DNA from 3 places in the Rhizobium atlanticum genome. Region 1 is predicted to be linked to each of the others. Evidence: riboswitches for the same ligand, from Rfam matches in the RefSeq annotation. Region 1 holds a riboswitch; each other region holds the start of a gene.
What was found. A riboswitch is a leader RNA that binds a small molecule or an ion and turns the genes downstream of it on or off. The one in region 1 is predicted to bind thiamine pyrophosphate.

Region 1 (6,323 bases):
ATAGATATCGCAGGCGATCCGGGCCCGGGCTTGCAGCGGCCGTGCGGTCGGCCCGCGCCAACCGCGTGTCTGCGCGAGGCCGGTGATGCCGGGGCGCATGACGTGGCGGTGGTGGTAGTTCGGGACCAATTCTTCGTAGAGCCGGCCGGCTGCGCGCATGTTGATGGCATGGCAGCGCGGACCGACCAGGGACATGTCGCCCCTGAGGACGTTCAGAAGCTGCGGCAGCTCGTCAATGTTGGTCCTGCGGAGCATAGCGCCGAAGCCTGTCACCCGGCTGTCGCCCTTGACGGTCTGCTGAATGCCGCTGGGATCGCAAGCTTCGATGTGCATCGAGCGGAACTTGAAGACGGTGATCTTCCGCCCGTTCAGGCCCCAACGGATCTGGCGGAAGAATACGGGGCCTCCATCGTCGAGTTTGATGAAAAGAGCGATTGCCAGGAAAAGCGGCGCCAGTACGAGCAGAGCGCTGGCCGAGATGACGATATCAATCAGCCGCTTTACGGCCAATCGCAGAGCCGCCCTCCCTTCGACACCGGAAAAGCTGTCCGGCTGGCGAATGTTGGAGTTCGCTACAACCAGGGTGCGGATTTTGTTCTGACGCTGAGACGAATCGAAGCGTGAACTTATCTTCGAAGTAAAAGCATACATTACTCAATGCCCAGAAGTTTAGATGCGATACTGAACAGCGGGGAGACGGATACATGCTTACGTATGGTTTGTCATCGTTATAAATAAGAAATCGGTAAGCATAAAGACGCCAAAAATGGGAGTATTTCGCGTTAACCTTAATGCCTCTAGTTGAGCGGCGTTCGAAATTATACTTCTAAAGGAGTAGCCCGATGAGGCGGCGCGATGTCAGACGATTGCCAAAATCGATTACCGGTCGTTCCAACAGATAATAACTGAGGCTTGCCACCAGAAAAACGAGCGCCGCTGTCAGTGTGCAGGATTGCATCCAACCGGTGACCACATTCTCGGAGGAGGCGCCGAACGAGCCGGGGTCCAGTCTCTGGATCAATGTCAGGATGATCTCCTGCCAGATGTAAATGCCGAAGGAGATCTTGGCGATGTAGCGGACGGGAGCGTTATCAAGCAGCCTGCCCAGACGCTGCGAATGGCTGAGTGAAACGAGCGCTGTTGCAACGGCCAGTGGGAAGACCGGAAATCCATAGGGGATGTGAAGCCAACCGTAACCTTCGGCCGAGCCGCCTGGGGATATGAGGAGGCGGTAAGCGGCAACCGCGACGGCGAGGAGTGCCGCGGCGTCGAACCAGGGAGATCGTCTTGCGGGCAACATCACTTCGATGCCGGCGGCAAGCGCGCCGAGTGCGAAGACAGCAAAGAAGCCGATCGGATTATAGTTGGGCATCCATTCCTTCGCTCCACCCTGAAGGCCATATGCCCAGCCGCGCCCGATATCGTCGAGCGCAAAGAGCCTCAGGATCATCAGATGGGCAAGAAGGACCACGGCAATGACGCAGAGCCAGGCGGCGCGGGCGAAGAACGGACGTTGACGCAGCAGCGGCAAGCGAAACAGCACGAAAAAGCCGACCGGGAGGAGCACATAGCTGGTGACCTCGAAGGGAATGGACCAGAGCGGCCCATCGGCTTCGACGGGAAAAAACGTGCGCCAATGCCACTGGCTCATGAACAACAGTCCCGAAATATAGCGGACGACGAGTTCCGGCGTCAGCGGCAGGGCAAGCAGCGTCAGGCTAAGGACGAAGCTGACGCTGGTGGCGACCCAGAAGCCCGGAGCGATGCGCGCCAACCTGCGGATGGCGTAGTGCCCAAGGGTGGGCATGGCGCCGCCGGCGTCGAGAGCGTGCCAGAAGGGGCGGGCAAGCAGAAAGCCGCTGAGCACAAAGAAGATGGCGACGCCGAAATTGCCGAAGCGGAGGACGTTTGCCGTTGCCGCAAATTCATCCGGAATTCTGCGCATATCCAGCCGAAGCGCGAGATGGTGCGCGAGCACCAACAAGCAGGCCATTGCGCGCAGAAAGTCGGCTCCGGCCAGTCTGTCCTGTGCTCGCATGTCGTTCCCCGCCCTGCCCGATTCGGCTCAAACCGCCCGGGCGCAAAGCATTGCCTGGGAAGACCGCCTCGGCAAGGCCCCGGGCGGGCTCAGCCGAGGAGTTCGTTGGTGTAATAGGTGGAAAAGTCCGGCTTCTCCTTGAGCACGACGCCATTCGCATCGACGAGAATGCCGTTCTTGACCAGGAAAGCGCCGATGGCATCGACCTTTGCCGGATCAAGCGTGCCGATCACGCCGGCCTCGGATCTCAGGAAATGGCCTTCGATCAACGCCTTCTGAGATGCTCTTACCAGTTCCGTGTTCATCAGCGCACCGTTACTTCCTGATATCAGCAGGTCGCAGGCTTCGTCGGGATGATCGATGGAATAGACATAGCCTTGACGCGTGGCCTGGATGAAGGCGCGCGCGTGTTCTCGACTGGCAGAGAGATAGGCGTCACTGGAAACGATGACTGTCGTCTGCTCGTCGGGAATGCCGTAATCGGAATAGTGGAAGCGGCTGATCTGCCGATTTTCCAGCTCAGCGGCAATGCCCTCCCAGGTGTAGATCTCCAGCGTGAAGTCAATCGAGCCATTGTCCAGCGCTTCATAGGCGGAGGTGCCGAGGGTGACGGTCTTGACGTCGCCCTTGCCGCCGTCATTGCGGATCATCGCCGAGACCAGCGCGCTTTCCCAAGTGCCGCCGAAGCCTCCATAGGTCTTGCCATCGAGATCTCTAGGGCTCTTGATGTCGTCCCGCCCGCCCTTGAAGATCAGGCGCGCGGTTTCCGTCTGGACGACGCCGTAGACCATCTTCACGTCACCGCCGCCAGCACGCTGCGTCAGGGCCTCGATCTCGCTACTGATGCCGAAATCGGCGACCCCGTTTGATACCAGCGTGCCGGCACTCGTGTCGGTAAAGGGTAGAATTTCGACATCGAGGCCGGCGGCCGTGTAGAAGCCCTTCGCCTTGGCGACGTAGATGCCGATGTGATTGGTGTTGGGCGTCCAGTCGAGCGCGATACGAACCTTTGCGGGCGCCGATTGAGCGAAGGCGACGCGGCCGGCGAGGCTTGTCGCGATGGCGGCGAGCATCGTCTGGCGGCGGGTGAGAAGCGGCATGGTGACCTCCTCAGGTCTTTAGAGCATGACGCCGAAAAGTCCGGTTTTCGAACGACATCAGACTCTAACTCTTTAAATTGGAACAGGATTCAGATTTTGGGCCGACCGGCCTAAAACCATCCTGTTCTAGCGGATGAAGCAGGGTTTGCAGGATTTCGGTCTCGATCGCCTGGGCCGCCGGCGAACCGAGATCGGCAATGCTTCTCGGGCGGGGCAGGGGAACGCGGAATTCGCGGATGACACGCGCCGGACGGGCAGACAGCACGTAGATCCGGTCGGAGAGGAAAACGGCCTCGCGAACATCGTGGGTGATCAGCAGCGCCGTCCAGCGATGTTCGGTCCACATGCCTTGCAGCCACTCCTGGATCTGCGTGCGGGTTAGCGCATCGAGCGCGCCGAAGGGCTCGTCGAGCAGCAGCATGTCCTGCTCCTGGATGACGGTGCGCAGCAGCGCAGCACGTTGGCGCATGCCGCCGGAAAGAGCGGCGGGGTAGTGATGTTCGAAGCCGGCAAGGCCGAACCGCTCGAAGAGGGGCGCGACAGCGGCGCGGGCAGCCCGGCGAGCCATGCCCTTCACTTCCAGGCCGAGCGCGGCATTATCGATGATCCGGCGCCAGGGCATCAGCGCATCGCGTTGCGGCATGAAGGCAAAGGAATGCGGCGTCTGTTCCAGCGCTGCACCGTTGAAAAGCATGGCGCCGGAATCGGGTCGCAGCGCCTGTGTCAGCAGTCTCAGCACGGTCGATTTTCCGGAGCCGGATGGGCCGACGATCGAGACGAACTCGCCGTCTGCGACGGCGAGCGAAATGTCGTCTAGAACCTTCATGCCGTCGAAGGACTTCGAGATGTTGCGCAGCTCAAGCATCTGACCGGTCATCGGCGCCGCTCCTGGGATGGCTGCCAGGGCATGACGAAACGCTGGATAACCAGCGTCAGCGCGAAGAGGCAGAGCGTCAACAGAGCGCTGACGATCACGGCGGCGAGCACGAGATCGGGACGGAAATTGTTCTTGGCGTTGAGGATATAGATGCCGAGGCCGCTTGCAGCGCCGGCATATTCGGCAAAGATCGCGCCGACGACGGCATAGGTGATCGAGATTCGGAGGCCGGCGAAGAAATAGGGCAGGGACGAGGGAAACCGCGCCAGGCGAAAAATGCGCCAGCGGCTCGCTTTCATCGAATTCAAGAGCTCGGCAATGTCGCGATCGGTCGCCTCATAGCCCTGAAGCAGGGCAACAAGCAGCGGAAAGAAGGTGACGAGCGCCACCAGCAATATCTTCGGCAAAAGGCCGAAACCGAACCAGAGGACGACGAGAGGCGCGATCGCCACCAGCGGCAAAGTCTGGCTGGCGATGAAGATCGGCAGCATTGCCCGGCGCATGAAGGGCATGAAATCCATCAGGATCGAGGAGACGAAGGCGAAGGCGAGCGACAGGGCGAAACCACCGAGTGTCGCTCCGAGCGTCGGCCAGGTGTTTGCTATCAGCGCCTCTCGGTTCAGCCAGCCCTGGACAAGGATACGCGAAGGCGCCGGCAGAATGGACGGTTTGATACCGGAAAGATCGACATAGAGTTCCCATGCCACCAGAAAAGCAAAGCCTGCGAGCAAGGCGGGCATTGCCCGGTACACGGCGAGATAGAGCGTCGCAAGGCGCGAATCCGATGGTCGTGGCGATGTCATCGGCGTTCGGTTTCAGGCTTTCGCCGGGCTGTTCGCGCAAACCTGTCGAGGGCATCGGTGTCGATGCGCAGCCTGCCGCGATTTGGGGCGGTTGCCTTGAGGGCATCGATAGGGATGCCGACGGAATTGCCGGACGTCCGGTAGAGTGACACTTGCGCGCCGGAATACATTTGGACCTCGCTCCGCTGGCATTACCCAGATCAGCTTAGAAGGGTCCGGAGGCTTGCGCCTCACATCTCAGCCCCGGCGACACGGAGCTCCCCTGTTATTTCGGCGAAAACTATCATCGGGGTTTTCTTGCCGCAACCGCAAAATTGCAAACCCGTCCGCCCGGTCGGATGGGGCGCAGATAAAAAACACCCGGACGGAGGTCCTGTCCGGGTGTTTTCCGAGGTTCCGTACCTGCCGGGAACGGACCCCGAGCGCTTGTCTTTCAGGCGGCAATATCGGCAGGGGCGATCGGCGCGGGCCGGGCAAGCGCCGACGCCATCATTTCAGCTTGTATCGACCGGATGATCTCACTGACGCTCCTTCCTGCGCCTCGTGCTTTACGGCCGGGGAAGCAGCGGTTATAAAACCTCAACTAATATTGAGGTCAATAGGCGATGAATAGGATTTCTGCAACGCCGCTCGGCAAGCTTCTGACGGTCGGCGAAGTGGCGCAACGCAGTGGTCTTGCCGTCTCGGCGCTACATTTCTATGAGGCCAAGGGGCTGATCTCGAGTATCCGCACGCGCGGCAACCAGCGGCGCTACGGACGCGATGTCCTTCGCCGGCTCGGCATCATCAAGGTGGCGCAACGTGTCGGCATTCCGCTTTCGGAAATCCAGACGGCATTTGCCTCCCTGCCGCAGGGGCGTACGCCGACGATTGCCGACTGGCAGACGCTGTCGGCGCGCTGGAAGGATGAACTCGACACGCGAATCAGACGGCTGAGCCTGCTGCGAGACCGTCTGACCGGCTGCATCGGCTGCGGTTGCCTGTCGATCGAAAGCTGTCCGTTGCGCAATCCCTTCGATCAGCTCGGCGAGGAAGGGCCAGGCGCACGGCTGCTGGAGATCGAAATCGAACTATGAACTTTCAGGGAAGAGCGCCAGCCTCTGGCGGAAAGATGATGCCTGCCTTTCTTTCGGCCCGCGCGCTCATATGTTAAGGGCGAATGGCGCAACAGGCGGCATTGTCCGCGAGGAGGACAGCTTCGTGTTCCACCCGAGACTATTCGAAAATCGCAATGTCATCGTAACCGGCGCCGGGCGGGGCATCGGTCTCGAAGTGGCCCGGCAGTTCCTGGACTGCGGCGCGAATGTGATCGTCCATACTGGACGCAAACCGGGGCGCGATCTGCCGGATTTTCTGCTGACGGCTGAATCCGAAAGACGGGCGCTGTTGCTGCACGCCGATTTCACTGCCGCTGGCGGCGCTGCGCAATTTGCCGAAAATGCGCTTACCTTTTTCGACAAGGTGCATGTGCTCGTCAACAACGCCGGCACTATGCTCGGCCGTTT
Region 2 (6,323 bases), on a different contig from region 1:
CAGCGATGAAGTCGGGATCGGGGCCGAAGGAGCGGGCGCCGATGACCGCACTCGTCGTCTCGAAGACGAGGTCGAGAACGGGCGAGCAGCCGCTGGAAAGGCCGAGGTCCGTCATCATCGCGCCCATGGCCTGGGAGGAAAGGCGCAGTGCTTTTTTGCCGAGATCGAAATCGCAGCGGGCCAGTTCGGCGAACTGGCCGAAGCTGCGGAAGAGCGGCCAGGGACCGGCGTCGAGATGCTGGACGCGGCCGCCTTCCTGGTCGGTGAAGACGGGCGCATCCTCTCGGCCGACGGCTTCGCGGAAGCGTTCGATCAGCCGCTTTGTCTGCTCCGGCTCGCGCTGATTGCGCCGGCCGACGAACAGGCCGAGCGGATTGGTCTCGCGAAACAGGGCGAATTCGTCGTCCGAAATCGCAGGGTTCGGGAGACCGACAAAAAGGGCGAGCGGGGTCGAGGACACTTCTGGAACTCCGGTATCAGCTGGTCATTTCGGCGCGCTTCGCAGCATGCCTTCGTAAATGCCCTTGTCGGGGGCAGGGATGGCGATCGCACCCGCGGTGCTGGCGTAGAAATCGACAGGCCCGGCATCGCCGATGAAGGCATAGGCATGGCCGAGCGTCTTCATCGTCTGAAGGCAGGCGGAAAACAGCGCGAGACCGATGCCCTTGCCACGCGCCTCGGGATCGACGCCGGTTGGGCCGAAGAAGCCGCGGGCCGTCGTGTCATAGCAGGCAAAGCCGAGCAGCTTGCCGCCGTCGACGGCAATCTGGCAGGCGACGGGTTGGCGGGAAAAAGCAACCGAAACCTCGCTTGCCCAGTTCTCACTGAATTGTTGGCGAACCCAGTTGACGACCAGGTGCAGTTCCGGTGGAAGAGCCGGACGAATGGAGGCGCGGACATTGTCGGCCCGCTCTTTCAGGTCGGCGAGCCTGTTGGAATATAACCTCACAAGCAGGTCTGGCACCTGTCTCTCCTCCAGGTATTCCTTTATAGCGTAATATATATCCGTTTAATGTCATAGACTTGGCTATCTAACTGGGCTTGTCAACAGGGATTTTCAAATGGAGCGGTGCGCCCGGCTTCGGACCAGCGCCAGCTGGCGCGAATGAAAACGGCCCGGGGAGGCCGGGCCGTTTTTCTCTCGTAATCCTAAGCCTGCGCGTTTCGGCGGGATCGGTTATTCGCCGTGCTTCCAAAGCGCATGAAAATGCTGCACCGGGCCATGTCCGGAGCCGACAGTGAGACTGCCGGCGGCGGCGACTGCATCGGCAAGGTAATCCTTCGCAATGGCGACGGCTTGCTCGGCCGATGCGCCCTTGGCAAGCTCGGCGGCCAGTGCGCTGGAGAGCGTGCAGCCAGTGCCGTGCGTATTTTTCGTCGGCACTCGCCTGGCCTCGAACCAGTGCAGGCCGTCGGCCGTGGCAAGCACGTCTGGGCTCTCGTCGCTGCCGAGATGGCCACCCTTGACCAATACGGCGGCGGGGCCAAGCGCGCGCAGCCGCTCGGCCTGCGCCGCCATCTCATCGCGATTGGTCGCGACCGGCTGGTGCAACAGGGCCGCGGCCTCGGGCAGGTTCGGGGTCAGGAGGGTTGCGAGCGGCAGCAGCCGCCGGGTCAGCACGTCGACCGCTTCGGGCGCGAGCAGGGCGGCCCCACCCTTGGCGATCATCACCGGGTCGAGAACAATGGGGATTCTCCGTCGATCGGCAAGGGCTGCGGCGACAGCCTCGGCTATGCCGGCATTGGCGATCATGCCGATCTTGACGGCGTCGACTCGCACGTCGGCGAAGACGGCATCGATCTGGTCGGCGACGAATTGCGGCGGCACCAGATGCACGCCGGTCACCCCTTGCGTGTTCTGTGCCGTCAGCGCGGTCAGCACTGCCATGCCGTAAACGCTGCGGGCGGCAAAGGCCTTTAGATCGGCCTGGATGCCGGCGCCGCCGGAGGGATCCGAGCCGGCGATGGAGAGAACATTGCGGATCATGGGCGGACCTTTCGGATTTCTGCGGCGATGCGGCGGGCGGCGGCCTCGGGGTCCGGCGTGCCCGCAATGGCGGAGACGACGGCAAGCCCTTCGGCTCCCGCTGCAAACACTTCCGCCACATGCTCCGCCTTGAGGCCGCCGATGGCGACGGACGGCACCGGCGATGCCTTCACAAGCCTGGCAAGACCATCAAAGCCGACCGGCTGCTTGTGGTCGGCCTTGGTCGGCGTCGCAAAGACAGGTCCGACGCCGGCATAATCGACAATATCAGGGTCGACGGCGGCAGCGAGCCGGGCTGTTTCCACCGAGAGACCAAGGATCATCTCGGGTCCGATCATGTCTCGTGCCCTGCGCGCATCCATATCCTCCTGGCCGACATGCAGGCCATCGGCGCCGATCGCGACCGCAGCCTCCACATCGTCATTAACGATGAGGAGGGCGCCGGTTCCAACGAGCGCCTCTCTCAAGGCGCGGCCGGTCTCGATCATCCTGGCCGTGCCGGCATGTTTGTCGCGCAACTGCACCATCGTCGCGCCGCCGGCAACGGCAAGCCGCGCAGTCTCGATCATGCCGATTCCGGCGCAGAGATCGGGATCGAGAACGAGATAGAGCGAAAGGTCGAAGCGCTTCATGCGACCGATACCCTTGCCCTGGCATCGAGCGTTTCGGCGTCGATCGCAGCCAGCGCATCGAGGAAGCGCCAGGAAAAGGAGCCCGGGCCGGCGGCGCCGAGCGCTGCATCTTCGCCGGCGACGGCGAAGGTCGAAAGCGCGGCGACAGTCGCGCCGAAGAGATCTTCGGGCGCGGTCGCGGCAAAGGCGCCGACGAGGCAGGTGAGCGAGCAGCCGAGCGCGGTGACCTGCGGCATCAGGGCCGATCCGCCCGCAATACGGACTGCCCTTGCGCCATCGGTGACGAAGTCGACAGCACCGGTGACGGCGACGATGGTCCGCTGCCTCTCCGCCAGCCGCCGTGCCGAATCCTCCGCCTGTTCGACTGGATCGCGGCTGTCGACGCCCTGACCACGGCTCTCGCCGCCGGCAAGCGCGATGATCTCGGAGGCGTTGCCGCGGATAATCGTCGGGCGAAGCTCCAGAAGGTCGGCCACCGCGGCGCGACGGAAGCCCGTGGCGTAATGGGCCACCGGATCGAGCACCCAGGGTTTGCCGGCCGCATTGGCGGCCTTGGCAGCCCCCTGCATGCCTTCGAGCCATTGCGTCGAGAGCGTGCCGATGTTGATGGTCAAAGCATTGGCGATGCCGGCGAATTCGCCGGCTTCTTCAGCGGCATGCACCATGGCGGGAGAAGCGCCCGCGGCCAGCAGGACGTTGGCCGCGATATTCATCGCGACATAATTGGTGATGCACTGAACGAGCGGCGGCTTTTCGCGCATCGCCTTCAGCATGGCTCCCGACGTGATCTTGCTCTGCATGGTGCCCCTTTCAGGCGGGGGCGGGCGCGGGGGGCTGCTCTTACGGCGATGCCCCGAGCGACTCCCTCCGCCGGCATTATCCGGTTCAGGTTCGAAGGGTTCTTCTCAGCCCGTCTGTCGACGAACGCCCCTGTCTCTCATCACGCTCTTTTTCGCAGAGAAGGGCGCGGCTGTCACTCCGAAAGTGAGTATTCCGGTATTTCGGAGCGGCTGCCCTTGGGCGTGGACATTGCTGGAGGCCTTCCCAGCGCAATCCTGAAGGCATCCAATTTTGCCTAACTCAAATCATGCAGCCCCGTCGTAATAGCCGGGCTGATTGAAAACTCCGAAAATCGAACCCTCAAACCACTCCGCTCCGGCGTACAGGCTGTCGGCCCGACCTCATAGCGATCGGCAGCCGGGAAGGGTGCTAACCGCAGCAACGGCCAGCGGCTACCGTCGCGGGAGCCCTGGATGCGCACGGCGCCGTTTGCGACCGTCACACGGATGCGGAAATCCTCCAATTCCTTGAAGGGCTGCGACACCGACCAGTCTGACTTTCCGTCGGTGACGACGGTGCTGAGGAAGGCTTCTCCGTCGGTGAATTCGACGCCCGTTTTCACCCAGCGGCTCTCGTCGATGCGTACCATCAGGCCTGCCTGATCGTAGAGGGTGCGGAATTCGCCCTGGGCGCGGATCTGTGCGGTGAAGCTGTCGCCGGTGGGAAAGGCGAGGAAGTGGCCGGTGTCGCGGGTGAAGCCGTAATAGGTCTCGCGCCAGAAATCGGTCTTTTCGCCTGTCGTCATCGTCAGGCCGGTTTCGTCGGCGTGCCAGCTGCCCGGCTCGTTCAGCCATTTCCCGTCATTGAAGTCGATGCTCATTCGCTTCTCCCTTCCTTTAATCTTGCCGCAGGGCAGTCGTCTCACTTGGCGTACCACGCAGGCCCCGTGCGGAGAACTAGCGCAGCTGAAGATGGTGCTTTTCCGGCAACGCGCTATCCGCGGCTGCATAATCGACCACTCATGCTTGACACGATAGCTCCAGCTTCTATTCTGTTACAAAAATATTAATTACATAATTGTGGAACTAAATCGGGAGCTCTCATATGAAAACATTCGTCGCATTCCTTCTCGGAACCGCGTTCGTCGCCCTGCCTTCGACCCTGCTTGCCCAGGAAAAGGGCGGCGTCATCAATGTCGCGACGATCGGCGAGCCGCCGACGCTCGATCCGATGTCGTCGACGGCCGATCTCGTCGGCATCGTCACCCAGCATATTTTCGAGACGCTCTACACTTTCGACAAGAGCTGGAACGTCACGCCGCTTCTCGCCGAAAGCCTGCCCGAGATCAGCGCCGACGGCAAAACCTATACGATCAAGCTCAGGACTGGCGTCAAGTTCCACGACAATACCGATATGACGTCCGAGGATGTGGTCGCTTCGCTTACCCGCTGGATGAAGATCGCCTCGCGGGGCAAGCAGGTGGCCGGCTTTATCGACAAGATCGCGGCTTCCGATCCTTCGACGGTTACGATCACGCTGAAGCAGCCCTATGCGCCGTTGACCTCGCTGCTTGCCTTCAACAATTCGGCGGCCATCATCATCCCGTCCGAAAAGCAGGACGAGCCGATGAAGGAGTTCATCGGCACCGGTCCCTATATGCTGAAGGAACGGAAAGCCGACCAGTATATCCAGCTTGTCCGCTTCGATGGGTACAAGCCACGCAGCGGCGAGAGCGATGGCTATGGCGGCGCGCGTCATCAATATCTTGATGAAATCCGCTTTGTGCCGGTGCCGGACCCGAACACCCGCGTCGAGGCCGCCGTTTCCGGCCAGTATGATTATGTCGACTCGATTCCTGTCGAATCCTACGACAAGCTGAAAGCTTCGACCGCCTCGCAACCGGTCATGCTGAAGCCCTTCGGTTATCCTGTCTTCGTCTTCAACACCAAGGAAGGTGCTGCTGCCAACGTCGAGGTGCGCAAGGCGATCCGGCAGGCGCTCAGCATGGAAGACATGCTGGCGGCGGCCTTCGGCAGCAAGGATTTTTATGCGCTCGACGGGGCCATCTACCCGAAGTCCTTTGCCTGGTCGACCGATGCCGGCGCCGAAGGCGCCTATAATGTCGCCGATCCGGAAGGGGCGTCCGCTGCCGCCAAGAAAGCCGGCTACAATGGCGAGCCGATCCGCATCCTGACCAGCCGCCAATACGAGTTCCATTACAAGATGGCGCAGGTCGCCGCCGAATATCTGAAACTTGCAGGCTTCACCATCGATATGCAGGTGGTGGACTGGGCGACGCTAACCCAGCGTCGCACCGATCCGAAGCTTTGGGATATCTACATTACCCACAGCCCCTTCTTGCCGGAGCCGGCGCTCATCGGCTCGCTGTCGACGAGTTCGCCCGGCTGGTGGGACACGCCGGCCCGCAAGGCCGCGGTCGATGCCTTCACCTCCGAAGTCGATCCGAAGAAGCGCGTGGCGCTCTGGGCCGATGTCCAGAAGGCCGTTTATACAGACGCACCCTTCATGAAGATCGGCGATTTCAACGCCGTCTCGGCGAAGTCGGTCAAGCTCGAGGGCGTCGATCCGGCTCCGTGGCCATATTTCTGGAACGCCTCGATCAAGAAGTAAGCATCACCGCCGGTGCCGCCCTTCGGGACCGGTACCGGTCATCTTTTCTGCCGCATCTGCAAGGGCTTGAAGGCCGGCATTCATGATACGCTACATCCTCCAGCGCCTGTTCGGCATGATCGTCGTGATGTTCCTGGTCGTCACGATCGTCTTCGTCATCGTGCGCGTGACCCCGGGAGATCCGGCCGCCGTCATGCTCGGGCCGGATGCGACGCCGCAGGATATTGCCGATCTCCGGGCCCGGCTCGGCCTCGACCAGTCGCTTGGCCTGCAATATGTCTATTATATCGGCC
Region 3 (6,323 bases), on a different contig from region 1:
GCTTCGCGGCGAAGCGAAACGGTGACGATCTCGGTCTTCGAGCGCTTGACCGCCTCGGCAAGGATAGCTGGAGACGGATAACGGGCGGTGCCGAGCAGCAGTCGGGAGCGGACTTCAACATCATAAAGTTTCAGCATCTCAGCCTCCTTGCATGGGTGAGAGAATTTCGATGCGGTCGCGTTCGCCGAGCCTGAAATCGGCGCGGTCCTCGCGGTGCACCAGCTCGCCGTTCACTGCGGTTGCCAGCCATTCGCCTTCGTAGTCGAGAGCGAGAAGAAGATCCGCGAGCGTCGCGGCTGCGACCTCCTGTTCCTCGCCGTTGATGATGAAGGTCATGATGCCCTCCTTTCCGAGTGCTTGTCTTTTCCAAGAAGAAGCCGCGCCACCTCCCCTGCCATGGCCGGCGCCAGCAGAAAGCCGTGACGGTAGAGGCCATTGACATGGAAGATGCGCCCCTCCTGCGTCACCCGCGGCAGATTGTCGGGATAGGCCGGCCGCACGCCCGCGCCGGTCTCGGTAACCCGTGCCTCGCCGAAGGCAGGATTGACGGCATAGGCGGCATTCAGCAACTCCATCAGCGAACGCGCGGTAATCGGGCCGATGTCGTTGCTTTCGATCATCGTCGCCCCGATCATGAAACGATTTCGCTGGCGTGGCACGATATAGATCGGGTGGCGCGGATGCAGCAGGCGAACGGGACGGGAGAGAGTGACCTCGTTCGTTTCGACGCAAAGCATCTCTCCGCGAACGCCGCGCAATCCGGGCAGACGGCCGATCTGGGCAGCCCCGGTGCAGTCGATCACGCGATCGTAGGGGGCAAGGTCGGCATCGCCCCTGACGCCGAATGTGAGGCGCATGCGGGCTTCCTCAAGTCCGGCGGCGAGACCGGAGAGCGCCTGCCGCGGATCGAGATGCGCTTCCTGCCGGAAGAACAATGCCCTGCGGAAGCGGCCGGCGAGATCCGGTTCAAGCGTCGCGATCGCCGGCTCGTCCAGCCATTCCCATCCGCTTGTCCGGCGGCAAAAGCGGTCGAGTTCGCCGGCATCTCGCCCGGCCGCCACCACAAGCGTCCCCCGGCGATTGACATGGCCGGGCAGCGCTGCCTCCCACCAATCGGCGGCAAGACGGCCGAGCGCCAGGACCGGCTCGTCTGCGCTTTCCCTTTCGCACCATGGAGCCAGCATGCCGCCGGCAAAGCCGGAAGCACCGGCGCCGACCTGGTCGGCTTGCTCAGCGACGCTGACCCGGAATCCGTGCCGATGGAGCTGCCAGGCAACGGTGAGGCCGGCAACGCCGGCCCCCTTGACGAGAACATGCATCGTCATTCTCCGGCAAGCGTTTTCGCAGCGTCGGCGACCGGCATGTAGAGGTCGCCGCCATCGCGATACCTGGCGGCCATGGCTTCCAGTCCTTCTTTCTGCGCCTCGGCGCGAATATCGTGGGAAATGCGCATGGAACAGAATTTCGGGCCGCACATCGAACAGAAATGCGCCACCTTGTGGGCCTCCTTCGGCAGGGTCTCGTCATGGAAGGAACGCGCCGTATCCGGGTCGAGGGAGAGGTTGAACTGGTCTTCCCAGCGGAATTCGAACCGCGCCCGCGACAGCGCATCGTCACGGATGCGGGCGGCCGGATGGCCCTTGGCGAGGTCGGCGGCATGCGCGGCAATCTTGTAGGTGATGACACCGGTCTTGACGTCGGTGCGGTCGGGCAGGCCCAGATGCTCCTTCGGCGTGACGTAGCAGAGCATGGCCGTGCCGAACCAGCCGATCATCGCGGCTCCGATGCCGGAGGTGATGTGATCATAGCCCGGCGCAATGTCGGTGGTCAGCGGTCCGAGCGTATAGAAGGGAGCCTCGCCGCAGACCCTGAGCTGCTTGTCCATATTCTCCTTGATCTTGTGCATCGGCACGTGGCCAGGACCTTCGATCATCACCTGGCAATCCCTGGCCCAGGCAATCTTGGTCAGTTCGCCGAGGGTTTCGAGCTCGGCAAATTGCGCAGCGTCATTGGCATCGGCGATCGAGCCGGGGCGAAGGCCGTCTCCAAGCGAGAAGGAGACGTCATAGGCACGGCAGATGTCGCAGATTTCCTCGAAATGCTCGTAGAGGAAGCTCTCCTTGTGGTGATGCAGACACCACTTGGCCATGATCGAGCCGCCGCGTGAGACGATCCCGGTGACACGATTGACGGTGAGCGGGATATAGGCAAGCCGCACGCCCGCATGGATGGTGAAATAATCGACGCCCTGCTCGGCCTGTTCGATCAGCGTATCGCGATAGACTTCCCAGGTGAGATCCTCTGCAATGCCGTTCACCTTTTCAAGCGCCTGGTAGAGAGGCACCGTTCCGATCGGAACCGGCGAATTGCGAATGATCCATTCGCGGATGTTGTGAATGTTGCGGCCGGTGGAGAGGTCCATCACCGTGTCGGCGCCCCAGCGGATCGCCCAGACCATCTTTTCCACTTCTTCCGCCATCGACGAGGTGACGGCCGAGTTGCCGATATTGGCGTTGATCTTCACCAGGAAATTCCGGCCGATGATCATCGGTTCGGTTTCCGGGTGGTTGATGTTGGCCGGAATGATCGCGCGGCCCGCCGCGACCTCCCGCCGCACGAATTCGGCCGTCACGAAATCGGGAATATCAGCGCCAAAGCTCTCGCCGTCGCGCCCGAGCGCCTCCTTCGCGGCCTGCCGGCCGAGGTTTTCGCGGATGGCGATGAACTCCATTTCCGGCGTGATGATGCCGGCACGCGCATAGGCGAGCTGGGTTACGGCGCGGCCCGCTTTTGCCTTCAGCGGCGTGTTGCGAATAGGGAATTCCGGCGTCAGCCGCTCGCCGGTGACAAAACCATTATCTTCAGGCTTCACCACCCGGCCTACATAGGCTTCGACATCGCCGCGCGCTCTGATCCAGTTCTCGCGCAGACGCGGCAGCCCGGCGTCGATCGAGACCGTATGTGCCGGGTCGGTATAGGGACCGGAGGAATCATAGACCGTTACCGGCGGTTCACCGGAGGTCGGGTGAAGGCTGATTTCGCGCATCGGCACGCGCAGATCAGGATAGAGCGTTCCGGGCTTGGCGATCTTGGTCGAGGCCGGAAGCGGGCCGGTGGTGACGACCGGAGTAAGCTTGGGTGCGACAATATTCATGGGTGAGGCTCCAAGGTTTGACGTTTGGAGACCCAGTTCCAGTGTTGGAATGATGGAAAGACGCCTCATGCGACAAAGCGAAATCCGCCCGATAGCCGCAGCGTCTGCACCGTCCCTACGCCAGTATGAACTGGATCAGGTTCAACGGGTCACTGCGCCACAACAGGCAAAGCCGTATTGTTCAGCAGAATCTCAGCCCCTTGCCGGGACACCCCTGGTGAATGCCCTGCATCAAAGACCGCTGCGGCCCTGATGTCAAGCCGACCCTCACGCGTTCCCATCCGTACCTTTTGAGTCGGCGGCCAGTCCGATAGAGCAGCATTGATTGTGGATGGGCCAGCTCCGCCGGCCCATTTCACTCGCCAGGACGCTGCCGCCATGCTCTGAATATTCGTGGCATGGTCTCATGTTTTAGCTAACGGGCGATAACGTCCGTTTATTTGTCAGACGGCGCCTGCTGGATCACTCTATCGCAACACCATTCTTGCATTCATGGCCTATCGTTTCGTCCACACTGCCGATCTCCATCTCGACTCTCCCTTGCGCTCTCTCGCACTTCGCAATGCAGAGCTGGCCGAGCTTGTCAGTGACGCCAGCCGACAGACGCTGGTCGCGATCGTCGATCTTTGCCTTGAGGAGCAGGTCGACGCGCTTGTCATCGCCGGCGATCTCTATGACGGGGAGCAGACGTCGATGAAGACGGCGCGCTTCCTAGCGAGTCAGCTGGAGCGGCTGCACCGGGCGGGCATTGTCGTCTTCAAGATCCGCGGCAATCACGATGCCATGTCGAAGATCGCTCGGGAACTGGTGATGCCTGATACGGTGAAGATCTTCGGCGGCCATGCCGAGACCGTCGAGACCACCAAGGGCAGCTTGTCGGTCGCAATCCACGGTCTGAGCTTCGCCAAGCCGCAAGCCCCGGACCCGCTGCTGCCGAAATTCAAGCCGCCGGTAGCGGATGCCGTCAATATCGGCATCATGCATACGAGTCTGGCCGGATCGGCCGGACATGATGTCTATGCGCCCTGCAACGTGCTCGACCTGCATGCCTCGGGTTTCGACTACTGGGCGCTCGGGCATCTCCACCAGCGCAGCCATTATCCCGGCACGGCGACGGTCATCATGCCCGGCATGCCGCAGGGCCGCGACATCAATGAAGCGGGCATCAAGACCGTGTCGCTGGTGACCGTGGCCGACGACCGGACCGTGACGGTCGAGGAGCGGCGTACCAGCATCGCGCAGTTCGAGCGCGTCAATGTCGACCTCACGGGTGTCGATGATTGGCGTGAGGCAGCCATGATGGTCGAGACGGCCCTGATGGCGCAGCGCGACCGCACGGCTTCGCCGCATCTTGTCGCACGCCTCAGGCTTTCCGGCCGCACGCCGCTCTCCTGGCAGCTGCGGCGCGATGTCGACCTCATGCAGGCCGAAGCCGAGCGGCGCAGCGACGCGATCGGCCGCACCTGGATCGAGAAGCTGGAACTCGCCTTCGAAGCGCCCTCGATCCCCGCAGACGCGTCCGCCGCCGATCCCGTCATCGAACTCGGGGCGCTGATGCGGGACGAGGTCATCACCCGCAGCGGATTTCGCGACGAGGTCAGGGAGATGGTCCGGGACCTGCTTGCCGACCTGCCGCCCGAGAGCCGGGCATTTGCCGGCCAGAACGAGGCGGGTTTTGAACGCTTCATCGACAGCCTTCTCGCCGATGGCGCCGAGGACATCGCCGCCCGGATGAAGGCGGTGGATCGGGGAGACAGCTGATGCGTCTGCGCCGCCTCGACCTCACCCGCTATGGCAAGTTCACCGATCACTCCATCGATTTCGGGGCGGCCCGTCAAGGTTCGCCGGACTTGCACATCGTTTATGGCCTGAACGAAGCGGGCAAGTCGACCACCTTCGCCGCCTATCTTGATCTGCTCTACGGCATTGGTGAGCGCAGCACCTATAATTTCCTGCATCCCTACAATACGATGAAGGTCGGTGCGCGGCTGGAATTTGGTGGCTGGGAATACGAGCTGGCGCGGCTCAAGCTGCGGACCGGCAGCCTCGTCGATGATCGGGGACAAGCTGTGAACGAGGCGCTCCTGGCCGGCGCGCTTGGCGGCGTCGGTCGCGAGGCCTATCGCACCATGTTCTCGCTCGACGATCAGTCGCTCAAGGAAGGCGGCAACGCCATCATACAAAGCAAGGGCGAACTCGGCGAATTGCTGTTCTCGGCCAGCTCAGGCCTGGCAGGCCTGAGCCGTTCGCTGGTGACCGCAGCCGACGAAGCCAACGCGATCTACAAGAAGCGGTCGTCGAGCACCAGGCTCGCGGAACTCAAGCGTTCGCTCGAAGCGCTCAAGGCCGAGCGCAATGCCATCGACACGCTTGCCTCCACCTATTCGGCCCTGAAATCGACTTATGAGCAGGCCGACGCTGCCTATGGCAAAACCACGCGGGAACTGGCCGAGGCCAAGACCCGGCATCAGGAGCTGACGCGCCTTCTCGGCGCCCTACCCGCGGCCCTAGAGCTCCGGCGGCTGGATGCAGATGTAGCCGCCATGAGCGATCTGCCGCGGCCGCCGTCCGAATGGTTCGCGCTCCTGCCGCAGCTTTCGCGCGACGAGACGCGGCTGCAGGCGCTTGTCGAGACCGCCGACCGCACGCTGCGCCAGCTTGCGGATGAGATCGAGGCGATCGCGATCGACGACAAGGCGCTGGCAGTCACCGCGCATATGGACCTGCTGGATCAGGGTCGGGCGCGCTATCTTGCGGCAGAGAGCGATCTGCCGAAGCGCCGGCTGGCGCTGGCCGAACAGGAGGGTGAGTTGGTCCGACTGCTGGCCGATCTCGAACAGCCGGGCCATGCGAAACCCGAGGCGCTGCTGCTTCCCGCTTCGCTGATCGGCATCATCCGCGATCTTATCGAACGGCGTTCCGGCGTCGAGGCGAAACTGGCAGCCGCTGATCGGGAACTGTTGCGAGCGCGGGAGAATCTCGAAAGGCTGAACAGGGAAGGCGGCTCGCGGCATGGATCTGGGCTCCTTGATCCTGCGCGTTTCGGCCGCATCGAGATCGCCCTGAGCCGGCTGGCGGGATCTGATCTCCCCTTGCGGCTTACCATGGAAGAACGGACACTTGTCCAGGCGAAGCGAACGCAGGAGAACCAGTTTGAACAGCTCGCACC

Region 2: it holds a riboswitch for thiamine pyrophosphate, as region 1 does, so the genes downstream of both, thiM (hydroxyethylthiazole kinase) here and PH551_RS24135 (ABC transporter permease) in region 1, are expected to answer to the same signal.
Region 3: it holds a riboswitch for thiamine pyrophosphate, as region 1 does, so the genes downstream of both, thiC (phosphomethylpyrimidine synthase ThiC) here and PH551_RS24135 (ABC transporter permease) in region 1, are expected to answer to the same signal.

The regions. Positions count from the first base shown of each region.
Region 1 is NZ_JAQJCJ010000018.1:77,807-84,129, reverse strand. Features, by position in the region: gene PH551_RS24155 (sugar transferase) at 1-651, opposite strand, end outside; partial or broken gene PH551_RS24150 (acyltransferase family protein) at 819-2,038, opposite strand; gene PH551_RS24145 (ABC transporter substrate-binding protein) at 2,128-3,138, opposite strand; gene PH551_RS24140 (ABC transporter ATP-binding protein) at 3,203-4,015, opposite strand; gene PH551_RS24135 (ABC transporter permease) at 4,012-4,818, opposite strand; TPP riboswitch at 4,979-5,092, opposite strand; gene soxR (redox-sensitive transcriptional activator SoxR) at 5,424-5,894, shown strand; gene PH551_RS24125 (SDR family NAD(P)-dependent oxidoreductase) at 6,019-6,323, shown strand, end outside.
Region 2 is NZ_JAQJCJ010000017.1:139,226-145,548, forward strand. Features, by position in the region: gene PH551_RS23600 (glycoside hydrolase family 3 N-terminal domain-containing protein) at 1-460, opposite strand, end outside; gene PH551_RS23605 (GNAT family N-acetyltransferase) at 485-964, opposite strand; gene thiD (bifunctional hydroxymethylpyrimidine kinase/phosphomethylpyrimidine kinase) at 1,178-1,987, opposite strand; gene thiE (thiamine phosphate synthase) at 1,984-2,619, opposite strand; gene thiM (hydroxyethylthiazole kinase) at 2,616-3,419, opposite strand; TPP riboswitch at 3,465-3,561, opposite strand; gene PH551_RS23625 (DUF1349 domain-containing protein) at 3,695-4,279, opposite strand; gene PH551_RS23630 (ABC transporter substrate-binding protein) at 4,504-6,030, shown strand; gene PH551_RS23635 (ABC transporter permease) at 6,113-6,323, shown strand, end outside.
Region 3 is NZ_JAQJCJ010000003.1:355,060-361,382, forward strand. Features, by position in the region: gene PH551_RS07020 (thiazole synthase) at 1-137, opposite strand, end outside; gene thiS (sulfur carrier protein ThiS) at 139-336, opposite strand; gene thiO (glycine oxidase ThiO) at 333-1,319, opposite strand; gene thiC (phosphomethylpyrimidine synthase ThiC) at 1,322-3,154, opposite strand; TPP riboswitch at 3,249-3,380, opposite strand; gene PH551_RS07040 (metallophosphoesterase family protein) at 3,647-4,915, shown strand; gene PH551_RS07045 (ATP-binding protein) at 4,915-6,323, shown strand, end outside.